4 regions of the Caldisalinibacter kiritimatiensis genome follow, and region 2 is predicted to be linked to each of the others. Evidence: a T-box and tRNA genes for the amino acid it is inferred to sense, from the RefSeq annotation. Region 2 holds a T-box; the other regions hold tRNA genes.
The links. A T-box is a leader RNA that pairs with one kind of tRNA and senses whether it is charged. The one in region 2 lies ahead of leuS (leucine--tRNA ligase), so its partner is inferred to be a tRNA-Leu.

Region 1: it encodes a tRNA-Leu, which carries the amino acid that the T-box ahead of leuS (leucine--tRNA ligase) is inferred to sense. The anticodon was not compared.
Region 3: it encodes a tRNA-Leu, which carries the amino acid that the T-box ahead of leuS (leucine--tRNA ligase) is inferred to sense. The anticodon was not compared.
Region 4: it encodes a tRNA-Leu, which carries the amino acid that the T-box ahead of leuS (leucine--tRNA ligase) is inferred to sense. The anticodon was not compared.

What each region holds. Positions count from the first base shown of each region.
Region 1 is NZ_ARZA01000236.1:45,682-48,902, reverse strand. Features, by position in the region: gene L21TH_RS10740 (peptide ABC transporter substrate-binding protein) at 1-1,600, shown strand, start outside; tRNA gene L21TH_RS10735 (tRNA-Leu) at 1,654-1,739, shown strand; gene L21TH_RS14360 (hypothetical protein) at 2,032-2,184, shown strand; gene dinB (DNA polymerase IV) at 2,504-3,221, shown strand, end outside.
Region 2 is NZ_ARZA01000070.1:5,734-8,954, reverse strand. Features, by position in the region: gene L21TH_RS03520 (MATE family efflux transporter) at 1-803, shown strand, start outside; gene L21TH_RS03515 (PPC domain-containing DNA-binding protein) at 821-1,243, shown strand; T-box leader at 1,363-1,577, shown strand; gene leuS (leucine--tRNA ligase) at 1,677-3,221, shown strand, end outside.
Region 3 is NZ_ARZA01000236.1:57,337-60,557, forward strand. Features, by position in the region: gene L21TH_RS13850 (L,D-transpeptidase) at 1-532, opposite strand, end outside; gene L21TH_RS10780 (metal-dependent hydrolase) at 645-1,604, opposite strand; tRNA gene L21TH_RS10785 (tRNA-Leu) at 1,794-1,880, shown strand; gene L21TH_RS10790 (selenium metabolism-associated LysR family transcriptional regulator) at 1,968-2,918, shown strand; gene L21TH_RS10795 (aminopeptidase) at 2,948-3,221, opposite strand, start outside.
Region 4 is NZ_ARZA01000262.1:8,467-11,687, forward strand. Features, by position in the region: gene L21TH_RS11795 (hypothetical protein) at 1-186, shown strand, start outside; gene L21TH_RS11800 (DUF2383 domain-containing protein) at 256-696, shown strand; gene L21TH_RS11805 (lytic transglycosylase domain-containing protein) at 721-1,479, opposite strand; tRNA gene L21TH_RS11810 (tRNA-Leu) at 1,768-1,851, shown strand; gene tig (trigger factor) at 2,530-3,221, shown strand, end outside.

The DNA of each region.
Region 1 (3,221 bases), on a different contig from region 2:
AAAGACTTTTAATCCACTAATGAACAAAGATAAGAGTTTATATTACTTTTATAAATTAATATATGAAGGATTATTTGAATTTGACCAAAATCTTAATATAAAGAACGTATTAGCAGAGAATTACAGTATAGAAGATGAAGGACAGGTTATTAATATAAAACTTAGACAAGATGTATCATGGCATGATGGAGAAAAATTTACAGCAGAAGATGTAAAGTTCACTTTAGATACTATAAAGTATGGAGCCCAAAATTCTGTTTATAGAGAAATGATGTCTAGTATATTTAAACCAGGAAAGCCTGGTGACTTAGAACATATTTTGAATGTTGAAATCATAGATGAATATAATTTAAAAATTATATTTGATAGAAGTTATAGTAATGCATTAGAGAGTCTTGTTTTACCTATATTGCCGAGACATCAGTTTGTAGAAGATGGAATAAATATAAAAGAAGCTTATGAAAGTGCTCTTGAATTAGATAATTTTAAGCCTGTAGGAACAGGCCCTTATAAATTTGAAACATATAACAAGTTAAAATCAGTTACTTTAGTAGTAAATGAAAATTGGTGGAAAGGAAAACCGTATATAAGTAGAATTATAGGTAAAGTTTTAGCAGATGATAGATTGGCTTTAACGGCTCTTAAAGCAGGAGAGATAGATTTAGCAGTATCAGTAGGTGTAGATTGGGAGAAATATGCACAAAATAATAAAGTGAAAGTTTTTGAGTATCCTACTCAAAGATACGAATTTTTAGGATTTAATTTTAGTAAGGAGATATTTACTGGTGAAAAAGGTAAAGTATTAAGAGAAGTGATTGCCTATGGAACAGATAAAGACGAGATTATAGATAAAGTATATTTAGACCATGCTATTAAGACAGATTTACCTATACCTCCTTTTTCATGGCTTGTTGATGAAAACTTAAATAAATTTGATTTCAATGTTAATAAAGCTAGAGATATATTAGAGGAAGCAGGATGGTCTGATATAGATGAAGATGGTATATATGAAGATGTAAATGGAAAAGAACTAACTTTAAACTTATTAACTAATTCTTACAATAGATTAAGAAAAGCAACAGCAGATATGATTGCTGATAATTTAACTGAGGTTGGAATTAAAGTTATCAAAGATTATGATTCTAGTAATAAAGAAAATTTAACTCAAGATATGATTAATACTCAATGGGAAAATGTACAAACCAAAATAGCTAATGGAGATTTTGATATAGTATTAACTGGGTGGAATCTATCTTATATTCCTGATTTATCTTTTGCTTTTCATTCATCTCAAATTGAATATGGAACAAATTTTATTAAATATAATAATGAGCTGATGGATAAAAAATTAATCGAAGCTTTTAAAGCACCTTCACGAAATGAGAAAAAGTCAGTATATAAAGAGATTCAATCAATTTTATTAGAAGATTTACCTTATATAAGTTTGTTTTTTCAAGAATCGGCAATTCTTGTAAATGATAAAATTCACGGAGAAATACAACCTAAGTCATTTAATATTTACTATAACATAGAAGAATGGTTTATTCCTGAAATATATCAAGAAGATAACAAAAAAGATAACAATGAAGATAAGCAATAAAGCTGCTTGACATAATAAATAAAAAGCGTTATACTATTTGGGCGACCAAAATTGCCGTGGTGGTGGAATTGGCAGACACGTAGTGTTGAGGGCGCTATGGGTTAGTCCCGTGCGGGTTCGAGTCCCGCCCACGGCACCATACATAATATTACAAATTAACTGTCCGTAAAGGGCAGTTTTTTTATTGCGTAAAAAGTGATGAAAGAATTGGTGAGTGAAATAGCATACAATAAAACATAAATAATTTACTTATAGGAGCCATTAACAAATGAATTGAAGAAGAGGAAGTTGTTTTTGTATAAAAAAATGAGTAATAACATAAACTTTATATGAAAAATAAAGTATATTAGTTTTCATTATAAACAATTAGTAAGAGTTTATATATAAGAAGTATTTAAAAATAAGCTGCTTAATCCAAGGAGGTGCTTATAATGAAAAAGGGTATGTTTTGGTTAGTTCTAGCACTAGTTTTAGTTCTTGGGCTTATGACTGTATTCATAGATAGTTCTACTGTGAAAACTATGAGAAAAAATGATAATAATCAAATACCAAAGTTAAGTGATTCATTACAAAGTATCCTTTAACTTAGTTTAATATGTAAAAGTTTTCTCACTTTAAACTAATTAATGATACTTATGTACATTAAGAAGGTGATAAAGTTCTTAGAGAAGTGGTACAGTAGATAAAAAGAAATTCACCTAGTAGACTCTTATCTTATGCAGATAGAGCTATGTATTCTGGAGCAAAACAACAAGGTAGAAACAGAATTTGTATGTATATGAACTAATTATAGAGCTTTTTAGCGACGTTTATCGTCGCTTTTGTTGTTTATATAGAAAATGGTTACAGTGATTAGTACTTCATTTTATGTTATAATTAATATATATAATAGGGTGTGATTTTATGGCTAATAAAGCAATAATACATGTAGATATGGATGCCTTTTATGCATCAATAGAACAAAGAGATAATCCAAAGTTAAGGAATAAGCCTATAGCTGTAGGAGGAAATCCTAATTCAAGAGGGGTTGTGTCTACGGCATCATATGAAGCAAGGAAATATGGAGTAAAGTCTGCAATGTCATGTAAGAAAGCGAAAATATTATGCCCTGAATTAATTATAGTACCAGTAAATAAGGAAAAATATAAGAGAGTTTCAAAGAAGCTACACAAAATTTTTAGGAAATTTAGTGACAAAATCGAACCAATTTCACTAGATGAAGCCTTTATAGATGTTACAGGTTCAAATCCTATAATAGTAGCAAAAGAAATAAAGAAAGAAATTAAGCAAAAACTAAGATTAACTGCATCTGTTGGTATATCAAATAATAAGTTTCTGGCAAAATTAGCTTCAGATATGGAAAAACCTGATGGTTTTACAGTTATTAATAAAAACGATGTAGAGAAGATTTTAGACCCTTTGCCAGTTAGAAAGCTTTGGGGTGTGGGACCAAAAACAGAAGAGCAGCTAAATAAACTAGGTATATATAAAATCAAAGATTTAAAGAATTATGATAAAAATATTTTGATTGAGAAGTTTGGTAAGAAAGGTATAGAATTGATTGAGTTTTCTAAAGGCATTGACAATAGGCCTGTAGAGTGGAGGGTTAAGAGCCAATCTA
Region 2 (3,221 bases):
TTGGCTTTCCAATGTTGGGTATTAGGGGTGCTGCTATTGCTACTTTGATATCTAGAACATTAGAGGTATTATTACTTACAGGAACTATTTATATTAATAAAGGTGTATTAGCAGGTAAGATAAATGAAATGATAGATATATCGAAGCAATTTGTTATTAGGTTCTTTAAAACTACTATGCCGGTGATTTTAAATGAGGCTTTTTGGTCTTTAGGAATTACTATGTATTTTATTGCATATGGAAGAATAGGTACTGAAGCCTTTGCGGCTGTACAGATTGCAAATACAATACAAAACATGTTTATGGTTGTATCTATGGGGCTTGGTAATGCATGTGCTGTAATGATAGGCAACGAGATAGGTGCAGAAAATGAAGAAAAGGCTATACAGTATGCTAAAAAGTATTCCATACTGGCTCCAGCGGTAGGTGTTATACTAGGATTAAGTCTCTTTTTATTATCACCTTTTATATTGCGATTATTTAATACATCACCACATATGTATCAAAATGCATATAGAACTTTAATAGTAATTTCAATTTTTATGAGCTTTAAAATGTTCAATACTGTATTAGTAGTAGGTATTTTAAGGGGAGGTGGAGATACAAAATATTCACTATTTCTTGAAATGGGTAGTGTATGGGGAGTAGGAGTACCATTGGCATTTATAGGTGCACTGTACTGGAGGCTACCTATTTATTTGGTGGTAGCGTTGGTTTCTATTGAAGAGGTTGTTAAAAGTTCTATAGGTATACCCAGGATAATTTCAAAGAAATGGGTTAGAAATGTAGTTAGGCATTTATAAAAAATAGGAGGGGTATTATGAATTATAAAAAGTTTGATAATAAGTATGTTGTGAGAATTGATAAGGGTGAAGAAGTAGTTGAGAGTTTGAAAAAGTTTTGTAAAGAAGAAAATATTAGATTAGCTTCAGTTACAGCTATAGGGGCTGCTGATAAGATTATCCTTGGATTATTTAAGTCTGATGAGAAAAAGTATTATTCTAAGGAGTATGAAGGTGACTATGAGATAACAGGACTTAATGGTAATATTTCTACAATGGACGGTGAAGTTTATATACATTTACACATCACTATAGCAGGGGAAGATAATACAGCTATTGGAGGACACTTAAATTCAGCAGTTATCAGTGGAACATGTGAGATGTTTGTTGATGTGTTAGCAGGTGAAGCTGATAGAATATATGATGAAGAATCAGGATTAAATGTTTTTAAACTAGATTAAAATACTGGGTTGTAGTATTATATAAGTATATGTATAATTAATAATTGAAAAAGATAAAAATATTTGATTTAGCTTGAATAATTTGTTATAATATCCCAAAGCTTATACAATAATAGAATATAAACGCGAAGAAGGGAAGTAGTAGGTTAAATGATTGCTTTCAGAGAGCTACCGGTTGGTGCGAGGTAGTACAATTATTAACCGAACTCGTCCCAGAGCTGTTAAGGTGAAATATTAGTAGCCTTAACCGGTACAATCCGTTATCTTGTCGAGTGGGTAATAAGTGTATTCTATTGCCAATTAGAGTGGTACCGCGAAACCTTTCGTCTCTAAATGACGGAGGTTTTTTTATTTTTATAAAAGAGTTAATTGTAATTTGTAGGCTAAGAGCTAAGAACTGTAGCCTAAGAACCAAATAAAAGGAGGTAAACTAATGAAAGAGTACAATTACAAGGAAATAGAACAGAAATGGCAACAGACATGGGACGAAAATGGTACATTTTATGCTAGCGATGACAAATCAAAACCTAAATTCTATCCATTAATAGAATTCCCGTATCCTTCAGGAAAGGGACTACACGTTGGACATCCAAGACCTTATACAGCATTAGATATAGTTGCACGTAAAAGAAGATTTGAAGGATATAATGTTTTATATCCAATTGGTTGGGACGCATTTGGTCTTCCTACAGAAAACTATGCTATTAAAAATAAAATACATCCTGCAGTAGTTACTGAGAGAAATATTGCGAGATTTAAGTCTCAATTGAAATCTTTAGGTATCTCATTTGACTGGTCAAGGGAAGTAAATACAACTGACCCATCATATTATAAGTGGACACAATGGATATTCTTAAAATTATTTGAAAAGGGATTAGCATATAAAAAGGAATTCCCTATAAACTGGTGTACAGATTGTAAAGTAGGACTTGCCAACGAAGAAGTTGTTAATGGTAAATGTGAACGTTGTGGTGGAGAAGTTGTTAAAAAGAAAAAGAATCAATGGATGTTAAAGATTACAGAATATGCAGAGAAGTTAATAAAGGATTTAGATTTAGTAGATTATATAGACAGAGTTAAAATTCAGCAAAAGAATTGGATTGGTCGTTCAGAGGGTATGGAAATTGACTTCAAGATTAATGGCGAAGACGAAGCACTAAAGGTATTCACTACTCGTCCTGATACGTTATTTGGAGTAACTTATATGGTAATAGCTCCAGAACATCCATTAATCAACAAATTAAAGGATAAGATAACTAATATTGATGAAATAGAAGAATATAGAGAAATGGCTAATAAGAAATCTGACTTTGAAAGAACTGAGTTAGTAAAAGAGAAAACAGGAGTAGAAATAAAGGGAATCAAAGCTATTAACCCTGCTAATGGTAAGGAAATCCCTGTATGGATATCAGACTATGTATTAATGACTTACGGAACAGGTGCAATTATGGCTGTACCTGGACATGATACTAGGGACTGGGAGTTTGCTAAAAAGTTTGGCTTACCTATTATTGAAGTTGTATCAGGAGGAAATGTAGAAGAGGAGGCATACACTGATACAGGAGACGGTGTAATAGTTAACTCAGACTTCATAAATGGAATGAGAGTAAAAGAAGCTAAAGAAAAGATTAGTGACTGGTTAGAAGAAAAGGGAATAGGAAAGAGAAAAGTAAACTATAAACTAAGAGATTGGGTATTCTCACGTCAAAGATACTGGGGAGAACCTATACCTTTAATTTACTGTGAAAAATGTGGTTGGGTACCAGTACCAGAGGAAGAATTACCAGTAGAATTGCCAGATGTTGAAAGCTATGAGCCAACAGAAACAGGAGAATCACCACTTGCCAACATAACTGAATGGGTAGAAACAACTTGTCCTAAATGTGGTGGTAAAGGTAGAAGAGAAACTGATACTATGCCACAGTGGGCAGGTTCATCATGGTATTTCTTAAGATATACTGACCCACACAATGACAAT
Region 3 (3,221 bases), on a different contig from region 2:
CTTCCTTTGAATAATAATCATTATATACTACTAATACCGGATTAATATTATCAACATCTTTTTCAACTTTCATAAGATTATATGTCACTGTAACAGGTGTTGATATAGGTACTTTTTCATACAACTCTTGAACGTCTCTTTCATGCATTCTTATGCATCCACCAGAAATATATTTTCCTATAGAGCTAGGATCACTGTTTCCATGAATCCCATAATGTATTTTAAAACCTAGCCACCTACTTCCTAATGGATTATAAATACTTCCTCCCGGTATATCGCCTTTAACATAATATGGGTCTACTATTTTATTTAGCACTCTATATCGTCCTACAGGAGTGGGTGTTCTCTTTTTTCCTACTGCAACAGGATAACTTTTTAATATTTCACCACTTTCTAATAAGTATAAAGTTCTTTCTGGTATATTAACAATTATTTCTTTAGTATTTTCTACATTCACACCATAACTTAAATTATTGCCTAAAAAAAATATTATTAGCATAGCTGATACTACAATAATGAATTTTCTGTTCATTCTCTAGCCCCCTCGAAAAAAGTAAGTATATAGAATAAATATTTCGAGAGATGCTAATATATGCAAATTTTGATATTATTAGACAAGCATAAAAGTTTACCAAAGGTAGACTTTAAGAAGCTTCTTCATTACTTATTAAAATTTTATTGTTATAATTATAGGGATGAAATATTTCCTTAATAACTTTTAAATCTTCATTTAGAATAATAGTTGCATGATGCATAAAATCATTTCTTATAAAATATCTTAAATCAATAAGATGTAAAGTTATTTTATCTCTTCTTTCTATAATTCTTATATGAGTAATAGGGGTAAAATCTAAAAAGTATTGACCTAATCTTGTATTTTTAATATGACGTATTAAATCAGTATATTTTTTTCTTAATTTTTTCTTTATTTTAATTTTGTTATTTAAATAATTTATTTCTCCAACTACGCTATGATGTTTTGCTTCAATAATAAAATCCCATTTTAAAGGATTAATTAATCCCGGTAATACACTTATTTTTTTAATTTTATAGTATTTGCTATATTTATTCTTTAATAACTTACGGGCCTTTATTTTCATAGCCTGTCTAAAACATAGATATACCAATAATGATGTTGCTGCTAATATTGCCTTTAATTTAACGTCACCTTTAAAAACCACTAAACCAAAGCTAAGAATTATTATGAATGGGTCATATAACATAAGCAAATTCATTGCAAGCTTCTTTTTATTAAAGGGCAAAAGTATCCTAACTCCGTATGAATTCAACATATCAAATACACTGTGGGATAAACACCCGAGAAAAGTCCATATAAAAATATGGGTAAAACTATAATCTTTAAATATTAGATTTAATAATAAAGATATAGCTCCTGCTAAGGTTATAAGGCCAGGTATAGAATGGGATATGCCTCTATGATGCTTAAGATATGCATAATCTCCTTTATGTTTAGCTATAATATCTATGTCTGGAGACATTGCCCCTATAACACTTCCTATTACAATAGGATTAGCAAAAGTTATAGGTTGTCCGCTTAATGCAGATATTCCTAGCCCAATTACTCCATGCGTTATTGGGTCCATATATTAAATTCACCTGCCTATTTATATTCTTATATATTAGTATATCATTTAAAGCATCTAAAAGCTTATAGTATCTAATTGCAATTTATCTAGGATTATGGTTGTATACCATGATTTTCATATAATTTTCGTAGGTTGCATTTTTGTTATGATTATGTTATTATATAATTCGTCACTAAAAATGAATATGCCGAAGTGGTGGAATTGGCAGACGCGCCGGACTCAAAATCCGGTGGTAGCGATACCGTGTGGGTTCGAGTCCCACCTTCGGCACCAGTTGAGAACCCTAGGTTGTAATGACCTAGGGTTTATTTTGTTACAAATATCCATCACCAATTGACAAAAAATAATTTTTACAATAATATGGTAATAGAAAATTTGAAAGTGGTGATGACCTTGGATTTTAGACAGCTAGAAACTTTTGTTGAAGTCGCTAAACTTAAAAGTTTTTCTAGAGCTGCTGAAAAACTTTATCTTACACAACCAACAGTTACTAGTCATATTCAAAATTTAGAAAAAGAATTAGGTACTCTTCTTATAAACAGATTAAGTAAGAAGATAACTTTGACAGATGCTGGTGAAATTCTTTATAAATATGCCGTAAATATTATTAACATGCGTGAAATGGCTGAATTTGATTTAGGCGTACATAAAGGTAAAATTGAAGGACACTTGGAAATCAGCTCAAGCTCTATTCCTAAGCAATATGTTTTGCCTCATCTATTAAAAGAATTCAGTAAAAAGTATCCTGATGTTACGTTTACAGTCTCCCATAATGATTCTAAAACTGTAACTGATAATATATTACAAGGAAATACTGACTTCGGTATTGTAGGAGCTAAGTATAACTCTAAACATCTTGAATATATAAACTTAATAGAAGATTCTTTAGTGGTAATTACACCAAATAATAATAACTATCCTTGGGAACCTTATGAAACATTGGATAAAGATTTTTTATTAAATCAGAAAATTATTTTGCGTGAAAAAGGTTCTGGAACAAGGCACCTTATTGAAAAAGTTTTACACGAAAATAACTTAGCTTTAAACTCATTAAATATAGTAGCCTATGTAGAAGATACTGAAACAATAAAAAGATTTGTCGAAAAAGGCATAGGTATAAGTATAGTTTCTGAAAGAGCTGTAAAAAAAGAAATAGAAGAAGGGACTATTAGACCATACCATATAAGAGGATTTATTTTTACAAGGAATTTTTATTTTGTTTTCCACAACAATAGACATTTATCTCCTTTAACTAAAGCCTTTAAGGAATTTATGATTGAATTTATTAAGAATAAAAGTTCTTCTATATAAAAAATTGCGGCTAATTAGCCGCAATTTTTTTACGCTTGATAAAAAGCTTTATAAGCTTTATATGTCATATAAACATCTGCTTTACTTACTAATTCATATGGAGCATGCATACTTAATACTGGTACTCCACAGTCAACAACTTCCATTCCATAATTAGCTAAAATATATGCGATAGTTCCACCGCCGCCTTGGTCTACTTTACCAAGTTCACCCATTTGCCATACAACTTCATTTTCATTAAATATTCTTCTAACTTCTGCAATGTATTCTGCATTAGCATCATTACTATGTGCTTTACCTTTA
Region 4 (3,221 bases), on a different contig from region 2:
GTAAAAAACATAATAGTGAGGTTTTGCAAAACGAATGAAAATAATATTTGCACTATTCATTTATTAAGAAACATAGATTTAAAGTCATCTATAATGAATTTTGAGATAGATTATAGCAAGGTTTATTTAAAAATAAAAAATAAGGATTATTTCACCCAGTTTAATATAATGAAAAAGGATAACTAATAATAAATATACTGAAGGAAATACTAAGAATGTAATGAAAATGTGTATAGAGGAGATGAAGAGTAAGTAATGGGTGAAAAAGAAAAAATTCTAGATTCTCTTAATAATTTACTTCAAGGAGAATATATGGCAATAGAAGGGTACAACATTTTTATAAACCATATAGATGACCCAAGGTTAAAAAATGAATTTCAAAATATTCAACAAGATCACAGAAGACACGCAGCATTACTAGCAGAGCGAATTCAAAATTATGATGACATGCCAAGGGAGAAAACAGGATTTAAAGGAGCTATGGCAGATACTATGCTAAAAATGGATCTTTCTGTTCGTGATGATGCACCTCACATTCTAAGGAAAGCCTATGAAGGAGAAGGTAAAGGTATAAAAATGGCAGAGGAAGTAGTCAGAGGAGATTTAGATTCTGAGTCCCGAGAGCTAGTAGGAGAGATTTTATCTGAAGACCGTAAACATTTAGATAGAATGAGAAAATTAATGGAAGAATATTAAAAATGAACGGCCCTTAGTAGGCCGTTATTCGTTTATGTGCTGATACCTTCTTTCTTTTGTTAATATTGACCGGGAATATGAAGTTACATATGTACCGTGTTTATCATAATATTTTTTTAAATTGTAAACTCCCCTATTGTATTCGGAGAGTATTTTATGATAGTTATCACCGTAAGCGTTTTTCAGGATATAAAGGTATATTGCACCTAATCCTATATTATATTCTGGATTATATATATTGTTTTTGTCATATTTTAAATCTAATATATAACCATAGTTTTGAGCTAACCACTTTTCTGTTTCGGGTATTAATTGACAGTAACCTCTATCGAAGTTTTTACCTACTTCATATTGTTTGAAATTGCTTTCATGCTCAATAAGAGCTAACATAAGAGAGAGGGGAATGTCTAGTTTATTGCAATAGCTTACAATTATACTTGAAGTTATTAAATCTAAAGGAGTGGAATTTACTATTTCTGATACTTTTTCTAAATCTTCTTTATTATTAATATCAATATACTTTTTTAATTTATTTACTTGGGAAATTTTATTAGGCAATAATGGGTCATTTATATATTTGTTTATATTTTTTATATTATTTATAGTTTCAGTTATTGAATTATAATTATAATCTATTAAGTTAATGTTATCACTAGCTAGTTTAGAAGTTTCCTTACTAATCATATGCATGTCCACTATAATATAAAAAAGTATAGATACAATAATTAACGCAGCGATTAAAACAAAAATTATAAATATTTTGAATTTTAAAATTACATCCATGAATTTCACCTCTATTTATAAGCTGTTAGTTCTAAGTTCTTGGCTCTTAGCCACTAACAACTAACACGTCTTTTAGCACGTTTACTTACGTTTCCTTTCACGTAATTTAGTCAATATCTAATGGCGAAAAGCGAAAAGCTGAATTTATTATCATTTATTGACAAGAAAATTCTATGTTATACATATTTTACATCAAATGCCAAGAAAAAATCAAAAAAAATATCTTGACACTATTATAAAAAGATTTTATAATAGTAGTTGTCGATAATATTTCGAACAAGTGAATATGCGGGTGTGGCGGAATTGGCAGACGCGCTAGACTTAGGATCTAGTGCCTTTGGCGTGGGGGTTCGAGTCCCTCCACCCGCACCAGTAAAAAACAATGGTTCAACCATTGTTTTTTTTTTTACACACACATAGAAAATCATAATTAAATTAAATTTGTGAATAAAATATAATTTTAAAGCTACTAACTACTTGCTACTAACCACTAACTAACAAAATCGACGAAGTCGACTTTGTTATATTATAAAAGTAAATAGATTGGAATAATAAATGAATATTATAGTTTTCTGGTGGTAAATTAGGTAGTGCATAAAACAGTTCTATTATAGTTAATATCAATGTTGGATATTAGAATTATTTATGGTATAATATAATGGTTAATTGGACGGGGATGTAGAAAAATGTAGTAATAAATGAAAAATAAAATAGAAAATGTAAGAAGTAAAACTAAATTGTTTATCAGCTGTTATTAAAGAATTGATTGAAAAAAGTTGATAATTAGTTATTCTGGGCGTTTTTTTATAAGTCTATTTATAAGTTCTTTAGGACATTAAGTATAAAAAGATTTTTTCTAAGAACTAAGAGCTAGGAACCAATAATTCAGTTAAAACTACTAACTAACAAAGTATTGTTAAATGCTTTCTGTTATATTACATATAGTCTGCTTTGCAATAAATATTTACCATTGACTTAATATGAGGTGAACTTATATAGATTAACCAAAATCTCAAATTTAAAAGAAATAAGATAAGGAGGAAAAAAGATATGAAATCACAAGTTATAAGCAAAGAAAATACTAAAGTTACTTTAGAAATTGAGGTAGATGTAGAAAAATTTGAAGAGGCTGTACAAAAGTCATATCTAAAAAACAGAAAGAGATTTAATATACCAGGATTCAGAAAAGGAAAAGCTCCAAGAAAGATTATTGAGTCTAGATATGGTAAAGGTATATTTTATGAAGATGCAATCAATATAGTATTACCTGAAGCATATGATAAAGCAATTGAAGAAAATGAACTTGAGCCAATTGACAGACCTTCTATTGATATCAAAGAATTAGAAGATAATAAACCAGTAGTATTTACAGTTGAGGTTACTGTTAAGCCAGAAGTTAAATTAGGAGACTATAAAGGAATAGAAGTTGAAAAAGTAGAGTATAATGTTACTGAGGAAGATGTAGAAGAAGAGATTAAAAGAATGCAAGAAAGAAATGCTAGATTAGTTGAAGTACAAGATAGAGCAGTAAAAGAAGGAGACATTTTAACTATAGACTATAAAGGATTTGCTGATGGAGAACAATTTGAAGGAGGAACTGCTGAGAACCAAACTTTAGAAATAGGTTCAGGAAGATTTATCCCTGGATTTGAAGACCAGTTAGTAGGGAAAAATAAAGGTGACGAAGTAGAAGTTAATGTTACATTCCCTGAAGATTATCATGCTGAAGATTTAGCAGGAAA